DNA from 3 places in the Shewanella sp. SM74 genome. Region 1 is predicted to be linked to each of the others. Evidence: predicted binding sites of a transcription regulator. Region 1 holds the regulator's gene; each other region holds the start of a gene.

What was found. Region 1 encodes LexA, which represses DNA repair genes until DNA is damaged. Its sites were predicted from a motif close to TACTGTATNNNNATACAGTA; they were not measured.
Region 2: a site for LexA is predicted at 3,291-3,310, ahead of dinB (DNA polymerase IV). Genes of this name have one in related genera too.
Region 3: a site for LexA is predicted at 1,837-1,856, ahead of L5M49_RS11580 (DNA topoisomerase III). Genes of this name have one in related genera too.

The regions. Positions count from the first base shown of each region.
Region 1 is NZ_JAKKRZ010000014.1:99,493-105,627, reverse strand. Features, by position in the region: gene mtr (tryptophan permease) at 111-1,367, opposite strand; gene plsB (glycerol-3-phosphate 1-O-acyltransferase PlsB) at 1,367-3,790, opposite strand; gene lexA (transcriptional repressor LexA) at 3,951-4,571, shown strand; gene L5M49_RS15265 (cell division inhibitor SulA) at 4,568-5,080, shown strand; gene coxB (cytochrome c oxidase subunit II) at 5,484-6,135, shown strand, end outside.
Region 2 is NZ_JAKKRZ010000004.1:159,545-165,679, reverse strand. Features, by position in the region: gene L5M49_RS06460 (methyl-accepting chemotaxis protein) at 1-84, shown strand, start outside; gene L5M49_RS06455 (DMT family transporter) at 238-1,170, opposite strand; gene L5M49_RS06450 (LysR family transcriptional regulator) at 1,263-2,162, shown strand; gene dinB (DNA polymerase IV) at 2,191-3,267, opposite strand; gene bfr (bacterioferritin) at 3,470-3,937, opposite strand; gene bfr (bacterioferritin) at 3,947-4,420, opposite strand; gene nqrM ((Na+)-NQR maturation NqrM) at 4,673-4,897, opposite strand; gene L5M49_RS06425 (FAD:protein FMN transferase) at 4,913-5,959, opposite strand; gene nqrF (NADH:ubiquinone reductase (Na(+)-transporting) subunit F) at 6,058-6,135, opposite strand, start outside.
Region 3 is NZ_JAKKRZ010000009.1:105,651-111,785, forward strand. Features, by position in the region: gene L5M49_RS11580 (DNA topoisomerase III) at 1-1,824, opposite strand, end outside; gene L5M49_RS11585 (hypothetical protein) at 1,991-2,278, shown strand; gene L5M49_RS11590 (alanine/glycine:cation symporter family protein) at 2,546-4,024, shown strand; gene purF (amidophosphoribosyltransferase) at 4,152-5,666, opposite strand; gene L5M49_RS11600 (CvpA family protein) at 5,724-6,135, opposite strand, start outside.

The sequences.
Region 1 (6,135 bases):
CTGAGTTTGTATTTCTGTCCAGTATTCAGGTTAAAAAGATCTGTAAGACAAAACTCAACCGCTAAAGACAAAAAAGCCCTCACATGGAGGGCTTAAATCATCACAACAAATTAGGAATATTGCGGCAGTAAATTTGCCATCGCGAGCAGATGACATGCACCTGTGACTATGCCAAATAACACCACAAGAATAATCAGCGGTGTACCGCCTATCACTCTAAAACCTGTGCTATCGGGGAACAACTGTCGCGATTTATAGGCCATCAGCGCCGGGACGATTACCGCCCACACTGTCGCCGCTAATGCCGCAAAGCCAATCGCTACTAAGAAGCCATCGGGAAACAGTAATCCTAAAATCGTCGGCGGCACAAAGGTCACTAACGCGGTTTTCATCCGGCCAGAGCGTGAATCATCAAAACCAAACAAATCGGCAAGATAATCGAACAGGCCTAAGGTCACCCCTAAGAAAGATGAAGCCACGGCTAAGTTAGCAAACAGGGTCAACATACTGTTTAACCAGCTACTCGCCATCACCTCAGACAAAGCGCCCACCAACACACCCATATTGCCGCCTTGGGCAATAATGTCGATAAACTGGCTGCGGGGAATATTGCCCATAGTCGCCACTAACCAACAGGCATAAATCACCAGTGCGATAAAGGTGCCGACGAAAATCGCCTTGATAATGGTGGAGGAATCTTTGCCGTAATACTTCACTAAGCTGGGAACGTTACCATGGTAACCAAAACTGGCGAGACCAAAGGGCAGCGCCGCCCACAGATAAGGTGAAAAGCTGTTATTACCATCGGGTTCGAGCAACTTAGTCACATCAATTTCGATCAATAAATTGCCGATAGCGAGGAAGAAGGTAATGATCATACCGCCGAGCATAATCGTGGTAATCCGATCCACGGCTTTAGTACTGATCAACACTATGCTCGCCAATACTATGGCAAATACTAGCCCTGCCACACTTTGCGGTAACTCAATTCCCATGCCCTGCAAGCTGTGATTCACAATCGAACCACCGCCGCTGATATAGGCATAGGTCAAAATATACAACACGAAAGCGATAGAAACGCCGTTCACTATCCGCCAAAACTGCCCAAGAGTTTGCTTGCTTAAGGTATCGAAGCTAGCACCGGGTTCGAAATGTAAATTGGTTTCGAGCAACAATAAACCCGACATCAACATGCAAAACCAAATGCCCAATAACATCAAAATCGAATAGCCAAACCACATACCTGCACCGACCACGGGCAGAGAAAACATCCCAGCACCTACGGTCGTGCCAGCAATAATCATGGCACCACCGAGCAAGGACTTACCTGCGGGCTTATGCTTAGCCGCATTCATATGATTTGCCATTAAACTGTGTGCTCCGCGGTGACACTCGCCACTATCGTTTGTCTCACTGACGGACGTAATAAGCTATTGGCCTGATCTCGTATGCGATTGATATTGGACTTATCTTCACTATCCGCCAGATATCCCAATTCTTTGAGCTTCACGCTCAAAGTACCGTAGAGTTTTTTATCGTAGAACTCAGGCGCGGTAATACCATGTAAAGCCCCTAAACGCTGAGCGAGTAAATGGCTCTCAGACTCAAGTTCTGAGCGCTCCATCTTAGGTCTGTTCGCTAACAGATTGAAAATAATAGCGTAGCGTTGCAGAGTCTCGCTCACTGAACTGGCTAACAACAATAATTGGCTTGAGTGCTCAGGCACGACAGCTAAAGTATCTGTCTCAACCACTAAACCTAGCCCAATCAGGAAATCCAGTACTTGCTCAACATAGGCTGGTAAGTCTTTAATTCCCATGAAGAGTTCGGCTTTCAGCAGTGGATAAAAATCGGCAACGATTGAAACCACTTGCTGGCGCAGGATCTGTTCATTATGGGTTAAACAACTCGCAATTAATGAAGGAACAATAAATAAGTGAATGATATTGTTACGATAGTAAGTCATAGACACAGCCTGACTCGCTTCGATAGACACTATTTCCCCTAAAGGGTCGGCACTAACAACAAACTTGTTCAGCTCTAAACCTTGCTGCACTAAATGCTTACCATCACCTTCGGCAACAGATGTATAAGAAGTGTAAGGCACTTTTTTGAGTAGGGTCAGATACAAATCAAGCTGACGCTCCAGCAGACTACGTTCTAAGGCGTTTTGATCTGTCGCCAGTAAAACTAAGCTGGTCAAAGTCACCGAACTCGCCGCTGCGGCATCATTGATACGCGTCATCACCCGATTAGCCAGCACGTTTACCGCTGGCGTTAACCAACTTGGTTTCTGCTCGGGATCATCGGCCAACTCAGCACGCCAGTTTGGCGCACGCTCATTTAAGAAATTTTGCAGGGTAATAGGCTCGCCAAAATTCACATAACCTTGGCCGAAATTACCTAATTTACGAATGGCACCGAACACCTGCCACACAGATTCTTTTTTCTTTTTCTTACCGCTTAACTCTTTATGGTAAGTCGCTACTTCCATCACATGGTCATAGCCTAAATACACTGGCACAAGTGTGACAGGACGTTCAATACCGCGCAGTACGCTGTTCATCGTCATGGCGATCATGCCAGTTTTCGGCGCCAACAGACGGCCAGTACGTGAACGGCCACCTTCGGAGAAGTATTCCACCGAATAACCTTTAGCAAACAGCTGATCTAAATACTCACGAAATACTGCGGTGTACAGCTTGTTACCATTAAAACTACGGCGGATGAAGAAGGCACCACCGCGACGGAACATAGGTCCCGCGGGCCAGAAATTGAGGTTGATGCCAGCAGCAATGTGCGGCGGAACCATGCCTTGATAATACAAAATATACGATAACAGCAGGTAATCCATGTGGCTGCGATGGCAAGGCACATAAACGATCTCGTGACCATCATGGTGCAGCTGGCGAACTTGCTCGGCGCCTTTAATGTTGATCCCGCTGTAAAGCTTGTTCCACAACCAAGTTAAAAAACGCTCGGCAATACGCACTAAACTATCTGAGTAATCTGCTGCGATTTCATCGAGGTACTCAATAGCCGTCTCGCGCGCTTGGGTCTCAGAAATCTTTTTACTGGCGGCTTCTTCTTGAATCGCTTTGCGCAGCGACTCAGATTTGAGCAACGAATGAAACAGTGCTTGGCGGTTTGGCAGCACAGGCCCTGTCATTACCTTACGTTGACGACGGAAATGCACGCGCGCAACCCGTGCTAACTTATGGGCAATCCCCATGTCGGTGCCATGTTCGTCAGCCATGTAACGCAGGGATACGGCATTCGAAAACTGCACGAAGTTATGTCGACCTAAGAACAGAATCATCAAGCACTTGCGCAACCAAGTCGGGTTTTCCCGCTCAAATACGGCCGCCTTCATAGTGTCGTCTTCTTTCCCTGGCGTTCGACCCCAATACAAGCTCACAGGCACAAGTTGAATATCCAATTCAGGACGTTCCTTATGCACGGCTAACAAACGCATAAAGCATTCGAGGAAAGGCTCATTACCAGCACGCTCGCCAAACAGTGGCTTACGTCCTTGAAGACAGACAACCCGAGGCGCAGTCACACCATTAGCCACTAGAGGCTCATAAGGGCTTGGTAAACCTAACTTAGCCGTTATTTCGCTCAAAGCAGCTATGTCACTAAGGGATTCTGTTTTCATCACATAAACAAGGGGTCTGGAAGCATCCAGATTCAGATCGGCAAAGGGATCCTGAGGCACCACAATAGTGTGCACTAAGTGTTTTTGGATCCAACGTAATGATTTCAACCAAAGAGAGTCGTGTTTAGGCATTATTCTTATGCAATTAAGTGCGTTTACTAGCCCGATAGAATACCAGACTATGGGCAATATTCGCTAATTCTCTCCAACATAGCTAAAAAGTGGTTAATACTTGCGCTGCAAATAATACTGTATATACTAACAGTAACTGTATAGAAAAACAGGAAACACCATGAGACCTTTGACGCCACGCCAAGCTGAAATATTAGAGCTAATTAAACGAAATATTGCCGATACTGGCATGCCACCCACTCGGGCAGAAATCGCAACCCGTTTAGGTTTTAAGAGCGCCAATGCGGCTGAAGAACATCTTAAAGCGTTGGCAAAAAAGGGCTGCATTGAGATCATGCCAGGCACATCTCGAGGCATTCGTCTGCCTGCGGAAATCGAAGATTTGACTGAAACAGGTTTACCGCTCATCGGCCAAGTGGCCGCAGGTGAACCTATCCTCGCCCAAGAACATGTTGAACAGTACTACCAAGTCGACCCAAGCATGTTCCATCCCGCCGCCGATTTTTTACTGCGAGTAAAGGGTGACAGCATGAAGAATATCGGCATTCTCGAAGGTGATTTGCTGGCAGTTCATAAAGTAGAACAAGCTAGAAATGGTCAAGTGGTTGTCGCTAGAGTCGATGACGATGTCACTGTTAAACGTTTCGAAAAAAAAGGTAATGTGGTCTATCTACATGCCGAAAATGAAGATTACTCCCCGATTAAAGTGGATTTAGGCTTCCAAAGTTTAACAATTGAAGGACTCGCCGTCGGTGTGATCCGTAATGGAGATTGGCTATGAATAAACTACTTGGCAATGCCCCCCGCCATCCGGGCTTGTGGCTCGATGAAGTCCGTGATGCCGACTATGACTGGCACCATGCGCCTATCGCCTGTATGCCAACTAAGACTCAAGGTCGCCAAGAATTAATTCATCTGAGTGCACAACTCGCTCAGTTAAGCCAACAGGGCCGTTGGTTAGTGCTCATCAACCCACCAAGTATTGGCTACAAGCAAATGCTTGCCAGCGCAGGTGTGCGTATGGATAGAGTCTTACTGGTTCATGCTAAAGATGAAGTCGAAACCCTGTGGGCGATGGAAAAAGCCCTGACAAGTGGTACGTCCAGTGCAGTCATTACTTGGACTCAATCATTAGATGCGCGGGATAATCGACGCCTACAAATCGTGGCTAAAAGTGCCCGAGCTATGGGCATAGTGCTTGAAGACGTAAACAGTCACTTACATGCCGACGTACGCATTGAGCAAGGCAATCTCTTCGGTCAGCAATCTTTTTTTAGCGCTGTACACTAAATATTCATTTAATTTTTTACCTTGAAAGCCGCCTCACCTATGAATGTGAGGCTTTTTTTTGGCAATTTTTCAGATAATTAGATAAATAAGTGATCTTGATCAATATTTAAACAGCAAGTATGGTTGGTTAAGTCGGTGATGATATATCACCTTCCGTGGTCAATGAATCGAGTATTTATCGAACTCGAAGCGCCACTAAAAATAGAGAACAGATTTATTTCAGCAGTATGTGCCAGCGTGGCTAATTACCAGCAGTAACAATACTTGATTAAAAGTAACAGCCGCCAACGCACGTTGAAGTCAAAAAAGCTTTTTTGGGAACTGAAGAGTTTGCATAGAGTTGAGACTTACTGTGTTGCTCTTCTTTGTAGTTGCTATTCGCAATTGGCAGAGGAGAAGTCTTGTGAAGCAATTGTTGTATTGTTTACTCGTGGTGCTTTTCGCACCACCGTTGACCGCCGCAGACATGCGGTTCAACATGACCCCTGGCGTGACCGAGATCAGTGGCAAGGTTTATCACTTGCACATGACCATCTTGTATATCTGCTGCGCAATAGGCCTAGTGGTCTTTGGCGTCATGATTTACGCCATGATCAACCACAGAAAATCCAAAGGCGCTGTCGCGTCCCACTTTCACGAAAGCACTAAAGTTGAAATCGCTTGGACGATTCTGCCATTTATCATTTTGATCTTAATGGCGATTCCAGCGACAAAAACTTTAATCGCAATGGAAGATCCCAGCAACGCCGATCTCACCGTAAAAGTCACGGGTTCCCAATGGAAATGGCATTACAGCTATTTCGATCAAGATATTGATTTTTATAGCATACTGACAACACCCAGAGCACAAATCGAAGGCACCGAAACCAAGGGTGAAAACTATCTATTGGAAGTCGATAAACCGCTCGTTCTACCGATAAACCGCAAAATCCGCTTTCTGATGACTTCAGAGGATGTCATCCATTCTTGGTGGGTGCCCGCCTTTGCAATTAAGAAAGATGCCAATCCAGGATTTATCAATGAGGCCTGGACTCGCATCGACAAACCCGGCATTT
Region 2 (6,135 bases), on a different contig from region 1:
ACTGATGAAATCTACGCAGCAAGCGTACAACTCTCGTCAATGGCGAGTAATCTCACTGCGCTGGTCAGCCGCTTTAAACTGTAATTTGTTGAGAGTGAAAGCTTTTATATAAGTTACCTTTTGTAAATCAGTGATGTTTGAAAGGTCCCCTCAAACGAATAAGGGAGCATAAACCTGTCGCAGTGATTATCTGAATTCAGGTGCTCCCTTATATTTAAACAGCAAAGCTAGCACCGATTAGCAGCGCTTAACCACTAAGCCTCTTGCCGCGCGTAGGTTGACTAACATAGGTAACATCAACGCAAGGATCACTATCAGCATCCCTACCAACTGAATTTCCGTCACCGCCTGCCCCATGGCTAACGCCGTTAATGCTGCAAAAACGGGCACGAGATTAAAAAAAATCGATGCCTTAGCGGGGCCAAGCGCCTTAACACCGTTAATCCAAAACAGATAACCGAGCACAGTGGCGAACAAACCTATGTAGAGCACGCTAGAAAAAGCCGTTGCCGACAGTTCCATCAACTCCAGCCAAGGGTGAAATTCACCTCGGCCAAGCCCAACCACGGACATAGACACACTGGCAGCTATCATACTCAGCAAGGTAAAGGGCAACACAGGCAACCAATGGCCGACCCGTTGCGAACAAATGGTATAACCACTCCACGCCAACATGCCGGCGGCAATCATCACATCACCTTGGTTAAAACTAAAGTTGAGCAACTGCTGCACACTACCGTTGGTGATCACTAGCAGTACGCCCGCCAATCCCCCCACTAAGCTAAACACTTGTTGTCTGCTGAGCCATTCACGCTGTAATAGCGCATTGACGATTGAAGTCACCAGCGGGCTGAGCGCCATAATCAAGGCACCATTGGCAGCAGAGGTATGCTGCAGGCCATTAAATAACGCCAGATTTAAGCCGCCTACACCAATCACACCCACTAACGCTATGACAATATATTGCACCAAACTCAATTTGGGCCAAGCCTGACGAGTAAAAACGATATATAACGCTAGAGTCACAGCCGCAATGGTAAAACGCCAGAAGACGAGGGACTCTCCTGACATCTCCTCCAGCACTCGCTTAGCAATCGGAAACACACTGCCCCAGCTAAAAACGCAAATCAGTAGACAAACGAATGTCATGTAAGGTGTATGGGATTTCATATCGGCCTCTAGGGAGGTAATTGGGATTGAGCTTAGTTTATAAGTTTCATATATTATTAAAACCAACAAAATTGAGAGCTTAAATTCCAAATATGAAACTTAATTATTCCTTAGACGATATGCGCTTATTTTGGGTGGTGGCACAGCAAGGGAGTTTTAAGCTCGCGGCGCAGCACTTAGGCATTCCACCTTCAACCTTAAGCCGTCGAATCAATCTGTTAGAACAATCCTTAGGTCTGCGTTTACTGCACAGAGACGCCCATAGAGTCAACCTTACCGCCACAGGTCAGCGGTATCTCGAACGCTGCGGCCCGCTATTTATCGAGTTAAACCAGGTATCTGGTGAGTTGCATGCGGATAAACATCAAGCGGTTGGCAAATTGCGGATCTCGGCGCCCATCAATACAACCTATCGCTGGCTGGGTGAATCACTCAACGCCTTCCAACGGCATTATCCCAATATTGATATCGATTTAAGTCTGTCGAACATGAATATCGATGTCAGTGAAAACGCCATCGATATCGCCTTTCGAGTGGGCGAACCTAAAGATCCCGATTGGATTGCAAGGCCACTTACCACAATTAGCTTTGTACTTTGCGCCAGCACATCGGCAACGCAGTGGCATGCGCTGCAATCCATTGAAGCGCTGGATCAGCATCCGGTTATCATCGCCAAGCCCACAAAAACGTGGCGTTTACAGCACAATAGCACAGGGCAAAATGTCGAGTTTGAACCAAGGGGGAATATCAAACTAGCCGTCGATGATATGGCGATTGCCTGTCAGGCCGTGGTGGCGGGGCTTGGGATTGGACTCATACCCATCAGCATGGCGAGTGAACAGATACGAAGTGGCAAACTCATTCAAATACTGCCCGAGTGGCAAGGTATTCCGCGCACCGCCTACTTGATGTATCGCGATCGGGACAACCTGCCCTTACGGGTCAGACTGTTAATTGATTTTATGCTGGCAAATCCACCCGAGGCTTATTGAGCCAATATAGGCTATTGTGCTCCACCCACTAGAGAGCTAAATCCAGCTGAGTCTGGCCGTTTAAGCTTGTGGCGACGACAAGAGTAGAATCGGCGAGGCCGACCGAAATACCCAATAGACGAATGCCACGGCCTTCTTGCCTTTCCATAGCCTGTGCGAGTAGCTCATAGAACATTACAATCGAGACTTCATCGCTGCGGTGCTCAATTGTAGTCTGCTTGAAATCGTTAAACTTAAGTTTGACCACCTGTTTATGTATTTTGCGTTCCTTAGCACTGCGACTTAAACGCAACGACAGTTCTTGGATCAAACTCGGCATCACCTGCTGGCACTGCTCTAAGCTATAAATATCCTTTGCTAACGTGGTTTCAACACCCACTGATTTGCGCTCTCTGTCGGCAGAAATACCCCGTTCATCTATGCCTTGGGAACGCTCAATCAACACGCCACCAAACTTACCGAATCGCGCTAAGAGCTCAGGTTTAGAATAAGCTTGCACATCACCACAGGTATTGAGCCCGAGCGAAGAGAGCTTTTCTGCGGTGACTTTACCAACACCGGGAATTTTACGCAGCGATAAGGTCTTAACAAACTCAGAAAGCGTCTCTGGCGTAATGATATATTGGCCGTTTGGCTTGTTCAGATCCGAGGCGATCTTAGCTAAAAATTTTACTGGCGCGATACCCGCCGATGCGGTTAAACCCGTTTCGGCTAAGATATCGCGACGAATCGCTTGGGCAATCAAGGTCGCAGAGCCCTTATGTTGTTGGCACTCACTCACATCCAAATAAGCTTCATCTAAGGAAAGCGGCTCAATTAATTGGGTATAGCGAGAAAATATTTCACGAATTTGTAGCGACACTTCTTTGTAAACCTGCATCCGACCCGGAACTAAAATCAGCTCAGGGCACAACTTAAAGGCATAAGCCGTTGCCATTGCTGAACGTACACCGAATTTACGTGCCTCGTAACTGCAAGTACTGATAACACCGCGACGGTCGCTACTGCCCCCCACAGCTAAAGGTTTGCCACGGTACTCAGGAAAGTCGCGCATTTCCACTGCAGCAAAATAGCAGTCCATATCGATATGAATAATTTTTCGCACGTTGAATTCCTCCAACGCCAAAATACTGTATATAAAAACAGTAATCAAGTATTCCTGATAGATTTGGGCCAATAAGATGTGGCCTAGCGCTAGAAAAGAGAACAAGACAAGTGTGAGGAACAACAGACATGCTTAATAACTGAGTTTCCTAGGCCATTACACTCAGTGGCCTAGGTATTTACTCAACCTAACAATCTAAGGCTCACATCTTAGTTTGCAGGTAGTTTTGCAATCCAACACGGTCAATAAGCCCAAGTTGTTTTTCGAGCCAATACATATGGTCAGACTCTGTATCGTCGAGTAATACTTCGAGGATTTCACGTGTCTGGTAATCTTGCTTCTGCTCACACAGTGCAATCACTTTGCGCAAATCGTCCGCGACCTTGTATTCATAGGCAAGATCATTACGTAGCATCTCTTCTACATCTTTACCTATGTTCAATGCCTCACGGGCGGCAACATTGGGTGTACCTTCGAGGAATAAAATGCGCTGCACTAATTTGGCTGCATGGGCTTTCTCATCATCTGACTCATGGGCGATACGCTCATAGAGTTCATTCAGGCCCCAATCTTCGTACATATGGGCATGGACAAAATACTGATCCATTGCCGAGAGTTCTCCCGTTAGGAGTCGATTTAACGCATCAATAACGTCTTTATCGCCTTTCATATCTTGCTCCTATTGGTCGCTAATTTGCGATTGTAGATAATTTTGAATACCGGTTAGCGTAATGAGCTCTTGCTGCGACTCGAGCCAATCTAAGTGCTCTTCTTCGTCTTCGAGAATATCTTCCAGCAGATCGCGGCTCACATAGTCCTGTTCGGCTTCACACAAGCTGATCGCATCACGCAACAATGTAAGCTGCTCTTGCACCATGGCCAGATCGCAGTCGAGCATCTCTTGGCTATGTTCACCAATGCGAAGTTTTTCGAGTTGTTGCAGATTAGGCAGACCTTCCAAAAACAGCACTCGCTCGATGAGCTTATCGGCGTGCTTCATATCTTGGATGGATTTTTTGTATTCGACGTGGTTTAACTTCTCTAAGCCCCAATGTTTAAACATGCGGGCATGGAGGAAATATTGATTGATGGCGGTCAACTCACAGGTAAGCACCCGATTCAGTTGCCCAACCACTTTAGGATGACCTTTCATAAGTTACTATCCTTGGTAAGCGTGAAAAGATTGATCTAAATCAAGCTTCTAGCCTAGTACAATTTATCGACCAACTCAAATTATCTTTATATTTCACTCACTTAATGATGAAAAGCATTCTCATTCCTGCTTAGATTAACTTGCTATCCCACTCTAATCCCAAGGATAAATCTCAAATGATTAACCCGTGTAAGAAAATACGAGGCAAAAAATAGCCCCCTAAATGGGGGGCTATGATCGAATCAAGACTATTTAGATAATGCGGTCTTTCGTTAACTTCTCACGACGCGCTTCTTCAGCGGCCATACGACGTTTACGTTTGTCACAAGGGTCATCACAATCACACGCTTTTTCAATCCCTAGAACACCTAAACCGCCACAACTTCCTTCAACGGCTTTGCGCTTGATGAGATAACCAATCGACATGAGTAAAAAGAAGACTAACAAGATCACAAATGCCGCGATAAAAGAGGTCATGGTTTACTCCAAAAACTAAATAAGGAAAGGCTTGAAGGCGTCGCTGTAATAGACCTTAAATCCGTCGCCTTGCTTTTCGATTAGCATTATCGCCAAGTGTTCCTTCTTGGCAAGCTCCAATGATGCTTCTGTGCCCAAAACCATCATGGCCGTCGCAAAACCGTCGGCCGTCATACAATTTTGATGCAATACAGTCACGGATGCTAACTTATGATTTATCGGCAAACCAGTACGCGGATCGATTATATGCGTAAAACGTTGGCCATCTTCTTCATAATAATTACGATAGTCACCAGAGGTCGCCATCGCCATAGTACCAGGTGCAATAACCTGCTGTACGGCTTCAGAGCCATCATTGGTCGGTTGCTCTATAGCAACACGCCAAGAGCTTCCATCACCTTTGGCACCTTTGATACTCAGTTCGCCACCGATTTCAACTAAATACCCTGTCGCGTGGTATTTATCAAGAATGGAAGCGATCTTATCAACCCCAAATCCCTTCGCGATTGATGATAAGTCTACATATAAATGGGTGTTGTGCTTACTTAGACGGTTGCCTTCAATGGAAAGTTCACTAATCCCTGTTTTGGCTTTAGCCGCATCAATATCAGCCTGTGTCGGAACTTTCGTTGGACGCTTATCAGGTCCAAAACCCCACAGATTAACTAAAGGACCTAAGGTAATATCAAGTGCCTTATCAGTCACTTGATATAAACGTATTCCCTCTTGCACCACTTTTATGGTATCCGGTGAGACTTCAACGCTTTGCTCCAATGGCAATTGGTTGAAACGGGATAATTCTGAATTAGGCCGATACGTCGACATCTGGTCATTGACTAGCTCAAGGGCTAAATCAATCTCCGCTTGAAGTAACTGCGCCGTCGGCATCTGCTCATTCGGGACGACTTTAATGTGATAAGTCGTGCCCATAGTGCTGCCGGCCAACGAAATGACTTCGTTTTGCTTTGAACAGGCTGAAACAAAAAAGGCCAGTCCCACGAGGACTAGCCAGTTAAATGAATGCTTTAGTGCTGAGGTATTGATCTTTAAGGTCTGAAACATAGTGACCTACTACTCTTATTTGGGCCCTTAAATGCAAAAGTTGCAGATGAAAGGTTAACCTCAACATCTGCAACTTTTCTATCTAGGACTAATGAACATTAGCCGCCGAAGTCATCCAACAGGATGTTTTCGTCTTCGACACCAAGATTTTTCAACATACCAATGACGGCAGCGTT
Region 3 (6,135 bases), on a different contig from region 1:
GGTTTCTTTATGGCAAATGCCATTCAGACTCGCTTCCCAAAGCGCTGTCATATCCGGCGTAGTCGCACTCGCGGGCAAGCTGTTAATCAATCCTTTCCCCACGTCTGTCGAGACAATAGATTTACCTAAGCGCTGTAAAAAACCGCGTTTGAACAGCAATTCGATAATACCTGCACGGGTAGCCTCTGTACCTAATCCGTCGGTTTCTTTAAGAATTTTACGGATCTCAGGATCGGTCACATAACGGCTAATACCCGTCATAGCTCCGAGTAAAGTGGCATCGGTAAAGGCCTTTGGTGGTTGAGTATTTTTCTCCAACAATTCGCCTCGAGTACAATGCAAAGCCTGTCCCAATTTCAAAGGCGGTAATTGGCCGATAAACTCGTCATTCTCCTCATCGTCCTTACCTGCGCTTTCTTCCGTCGACTTGTTGCCACTCGCCTTACTGCCATTTGGCTCTTGGCGGGCAAAGAGTTGCTTCCAGCCGAGGGATTTATCCTGACGCGCCTTGGTATTAAATAAGCCACCCTCGATTGTCACTTGCACTGTGGTTTCACTGTAACAATAAGCCGGATAAAACTGGGCTAAGTACTGGCGAGCAACATGAAGATATAACTGCCTCTCACGCTGACTCAAGCTAGATAAGTTAGCCGTCTTCTCTGTGGGGACGATTGCGTGATGGGCGTCCACTTTTTTATCATCCCATGCTTTAGATTTAAGACGGGGATCGGGTGCATCAGCACCTTGCAATAACTCAGCAGCACCGTTACTGATCGCCTTAAGTACCGAAGGCGCAAGGTTATGTTGCTCAACGGGTAAATAACGACTGTCGGAGCGTGGGTAAGTAATGAGTTTATGACGTTCATACAAACTTTGGCAGGTATCGAGCACATCCTTAGCACTCATACCAAACCGTTTGGCCGCATCAATCTGTAACGCGGATAAGCTGTAGGGCAATGGTGGATTCTGTTTCTTGTCCTTAGCCACTAATTGAGTGACAAAAGCGGGTTTATCACTGATGCGACTCACCACATTTTGCGCTAACCCTCTCACTAACACTCGTCCTTCTTCATCCATATAAGGCTGACAAGCTTCGCTAGGTTGCCACTTGGCGCTGAAGGTTTCTTGCTTCTCGGTCGCCAAATGCGCCAGTACTTCATAAAAAGGCTTAGATTGAAAGTGGGCAATCTCTTCATCACGGCGCACCACTAGCCCAAGCAATGGCGTTTGTACTCGGCCGACGGATAACACGCCTTGATAACCGACCTTTTTACCTTGGATGGTGTACGCACGCGTCATATTCATGCCATAGAGCCAATCGGCACGACTGCGAGCTAAGGCCGATGTGGATAAAGGAATAAACTCGCGATTGCTGCGTAGCTGCGTTAGAGCCCGTTTTACAGCTTGTGGGTTTAAGTCACTGATCAGTAAACGCTGGGTTTGATGTAGCTTGTCCCCCGTCACGCCAAGATAGGCAATCACTTCATCCACGAGTAACTGCCCTTCGCGGTCGGGATCGCCCGCGTTAACCAGCGTGTTGGCTTGTTTGACTAATCGTTTTAGCACTGTGAGTTGGCTGCGGGTTGCGGCCTTAGGTTTTAGTTGCCACTTGTCTGGCACTATTGGCAAATGCTCGAATTTCCAAGACTTAAATTCGGGATTATAGGCATCAGGTTCTGCTTGCTCGAGCAAGTGACCAACGCACCAAGACACACAATCGCCATTGGCGGCTTCGATAAATCCATCGCCTTTTTTATGGGGTTTAGGCAATACATCGGCAATGGCCCGCCCTAGGCTAGGTTTTTCTGCGATATAGAGAATCATACAAACACCAAGTACTGGATATAATTACAGTACAATTTAGCCCAAACGCCAGTTGAGTGCAAATTTCTGTAGTAAACCGAGCTTAAATGTAAAAGCTTAAGTGTAAATTCAATTGCGAATGATTCTCAACAAGACATAAGATACACTAAATAACTAAGGAGTGACTATGAGACAGTTTGCAATAAATGCGCGACAGGCTATGACAATAACTCCAGCATCAATATTAAGATTCAATCAGTTATTGATATTCCATAGCTTAATGTTACTCGCAATAAGCATGCTCACCAGTACCTGGCTGGGACAAATGAAAATCATCGATATGCCGTTAGCATGGGGATTCATTCTCGTCATTCCTATTGCTGTGAGTTTATCTCTATTACTCAGCCATCAAATCACGCGCCATAGCTTAAGCAGCTTATTCGGCGTGTGGATGCTACTTTGGGTAATGGGATAACTGACATTCATAATAAATCACTACCGTATTTCGAGTTAACTCGCCCCTCTGCTCTATTTATCCATGCTAAAACTCAATTTCAAAACACATTGGTTTCAAATATTTAACACTTTAACTATGAAGCTCCCTAAAAAATAGTTATGTTGAGTATCTTGGATATTTACAAAAAATGTCTTAATCAAAAGTGAATGTCCTAACTCAACATCTGTTGAATAACCGTAAACCTAAAAACTCTGCTAAAACAACACAATAAAGGAATCGGAGTCTATGAATGAGATTGTCAACGCGATCAATAGTGTAATTTGGAGCCCTGCACTTATTTTTCTTTGCCTAGGTGTCGGGCTCTATTTCTCCCTTCGCACTCGATTTTTACAGCTGCGCCATCTGCCAGAAATGATCCGCCTGATGTTTGATGGTAAGAGTACTGATGCGGGAGTGTCGTCTTTTCAAGCACTCGCGATGACATTAGCGGGCCGAGTCGGTACAGGTAACATTGCAGGGGTTGCCACAGCAATCACCTTTGGTGGTCCTGGCGCTTTATTTTGGATGTGGATGGTTGCCTTTCTCGGTGCCAGCTCCGCTTTCGTTGAATCTACCTTAGGTCAAGTCTATAAAGAAAAAATCAATGGCGAGTATCGTGGTGGGCCTGCTTTTTATATTGAAAAAGGCTTAGGCATGAAATGGTATGCATGGGTATTTGCAATTGCGACCATATTTGCTTGCGGGATCCTGCTGCCGGGCGTACAAGCTAACTCGATTGGTTCAAGTTTAAAAACCGCTTTCAACATAGATCCTAATGTGACTGCAGCCATACTGGCTATGCTTCTTGGCTTTATCATTTTTGGCGGTGTAAAACGTATCGCTCACTTTGCCAGTGCCGTCGTCCCCTTTATGGCACTGGGTTACATCATAGTGGCTTGTGTCATCATAGCGCTAAATATTGGCCAGCTACCGGGTATTTTATGGTTAATTATCAAAAGTGCCTTTGGCTTTGATGCGGGTTTTGGTGCCATTTTAGGCTTAGCCATCATGTGGGGGGTAAAGCGGGGTATTTACTCCAACGAAGCGGGTCAAGGTACAGCGCCACATGCCTCATCTGCAGCGGCGGTAAGCCATCCAGCCAAACAAGGGTTAGTTCAAGCTTTTTCTGTGTATATCGACACCTTATTCGTTTGCTCTGCAACAGGTTTCATGCTGCTCATTACAGGACTGTATAATGTTCAGGGCCCAGACGGTGCGGCGCTCTATACCGGCATTGCCGGAGTCGCTGCAGGACCAGGCTACGTACAAACGGCAATGGAAAGTATGATGCCAGGATTTGGCAATATCTTTGTGGCTATCGCACTGTTCTTCTTCGCCTTTACGACCATAGTGGCTTATTACTACATTGCCGAGACCAACATTGCCTATATTAACCGTAAAGTAAATCATCCTTGGTTCATGGTCGTTCTCAAAGTCGTGATCATTGGCTCAACCGTATACGGCACAGTTAAAACGGCTGATATGGCTTGGGGAATGGGTGACATTGGTGTCGGACTCATGGCATGGCTCAATATTATTGCCATTATTCTATTAAGGAAAACCGCATTCACTTGCCTTAAAGATTATGAATCACAGCAAGCACTCGGCATAGAGCCACTTTTCGACCCGGTAAAACTGGGGATTAAAAATGCGGATTACTGGGTTGAACGTAAGCACGCTGAAGAAAATGTAATGACTGAAACAGCGCAACGCATAAATACGTAGACGTTATCACGATGATCCGTTAAGCAAATATAAGCCATTAAAAAGCCAGTGATTTCTCACTGGCTTTTTTTGTATCGTTTAGAACAAAAAGGACACAAACTTTACGATACTGAATTACCCACAATCCTTATGGGTGACAGACGTTATGCAGCTCTAAGTTAGTGCCGATATCTTTATTTCGATCGGCTTTGGCATCGTCATTTCGCAGTTGCGTCAAGTGATCTAAATACGCTTGGTCAACGTCGTTCGTGATGTAGTGACCATCAAATACGGACGTTTCGAAACGTTTAATCGCAGGATTCTCCATTCTTACCGCTTCAATCAAATCGGGTAAGTCTTGGAAAATAATGCCATCAGCACCAATTAACTTGGCGATTTCATCGGCATCACGACCATGGGCAATAAGCTCATTCGACGTTGGCATGTCAATACCGTACACGTTCGGGAAACGAATTTCTGGTGCGGCAGAGGCAAAGTAAACTTTCTTGGCACCGGCTTCACGGGCCATTTCGATGATTTGCTCTGAGGTCGTACCGCGAACGATAGAGTCGTCCACCAACAGGACATTTTTGCCTTTGAACTCAGTGTTAATCGCATTCAACTTACGACGCACTGACTTCTTGCGCTCCTGTTGACCAGGCATGATGAAGGTACGGCCAATATAACGGTTTTTCACAAAACCTTGGCGGTACGGTAAGTCCATGCAACGGGCAATCTCCAGCGCGATATCGCAAGAGGTTTCAGGAATAGGAATAACCACGTCGATATCGTGATCGTACCATTCTTTCTTAATCTTCTCGCCAAGCTTAGCGCCCATGTTGACGCGACTTGCATATACAGACACTTTGTCGATCGTCGAATCTGGACGGGCAAAATAGACGAATTCGAAGATACAAGGTGCATAGCTAGGCTCGGCTGCACATTGACGGGTATACAGCTGGCCGTCAATTGAAACATAAATCGCTTCACCCGGTGCCACATCACGCATCACTTCAAAGCCAACGGCATCAAGTGCCACGCTTTCAGAAGCCACCATGTATTCAGTGCCAGTGGCGGTTTCGTGCTTACCTAATACTAAAGGACGAATACCAAATGGGTCACGGAACGCAACTAAGCCTTGGCCAATAATCATAGCCACAACCGCGTAGGCGCCACGAGCTTGTTGGTGTACGTTAGCGACCGCATCGAACACTTCTTCCGACGTCAGGGTTAAACTCGTGGTTTTTTGCAGTTCGTCGGCGAGCAGGTTTAACAAGACTTCAGAATCCGAAGTGGTGTTCACGTGGCGACGTTTTTTGATCAGCCCTTCGGCTAATTCGACTGTGTTAGTTAAGTTACCGTTATGGGCTAATGAGATCCCAAATGGTGAGTTAACATAGAAAGGCTGCGCTTCAGATGCGCTTGAACTGCCCGCAGTTGGATAACGCACATGGCCAATACCTGCATTACCTTGTAGGCGTTGCATATGTTTGACTTCAAAAACGTCTTTAACCAAACCATTGGCTTTACGTAGTCTGAAAGCACCACGATCAATGGTCACAATACCTGCCGCATCCTGACCTCTGTGCTGCAACACTGTCAGTGCATCATAAATGGTCTGATTAACCGATGATTGGCCAACTATTCCGACGATACCACACATGGGTAAGCTTCCTCATTGTAAGATGTTCTATCACTTAGGATTATTTTATTTTCTTTCTTATAGTTTGGGTACAAAGCTGGAGGTGTTTTCCAAATAGTCAAAAAACCATTGAATAACAACGCCAAATTCGGGTACTAGCACAGAATCTTTCCACCATTGGGAGTTGGGAGAGCCTGTGAAAGCATCCATGAAAAACAACAAGGCGCTAACAATAAGCGCGCCTCGAATAGCACCGAAGCACAAGCCCAAAAGCCTGTCAGTGCCAGATAATCCGGTTTTGACAACAAGTTGTCCGAGAATATAGTTAACTAAGGCACCGAGTACCAAAGTGGTAATAAAGAGGATGGCAATAGAAACGCCATTACGCAGCATCTCATCGTTCATTTGTGTTAAGTGAACGGCAAGATCTTGGTAAAATTGGCTGGCAACAAAGAAAGCCGCAAACCATACCACTAAGGACATGGCTTCT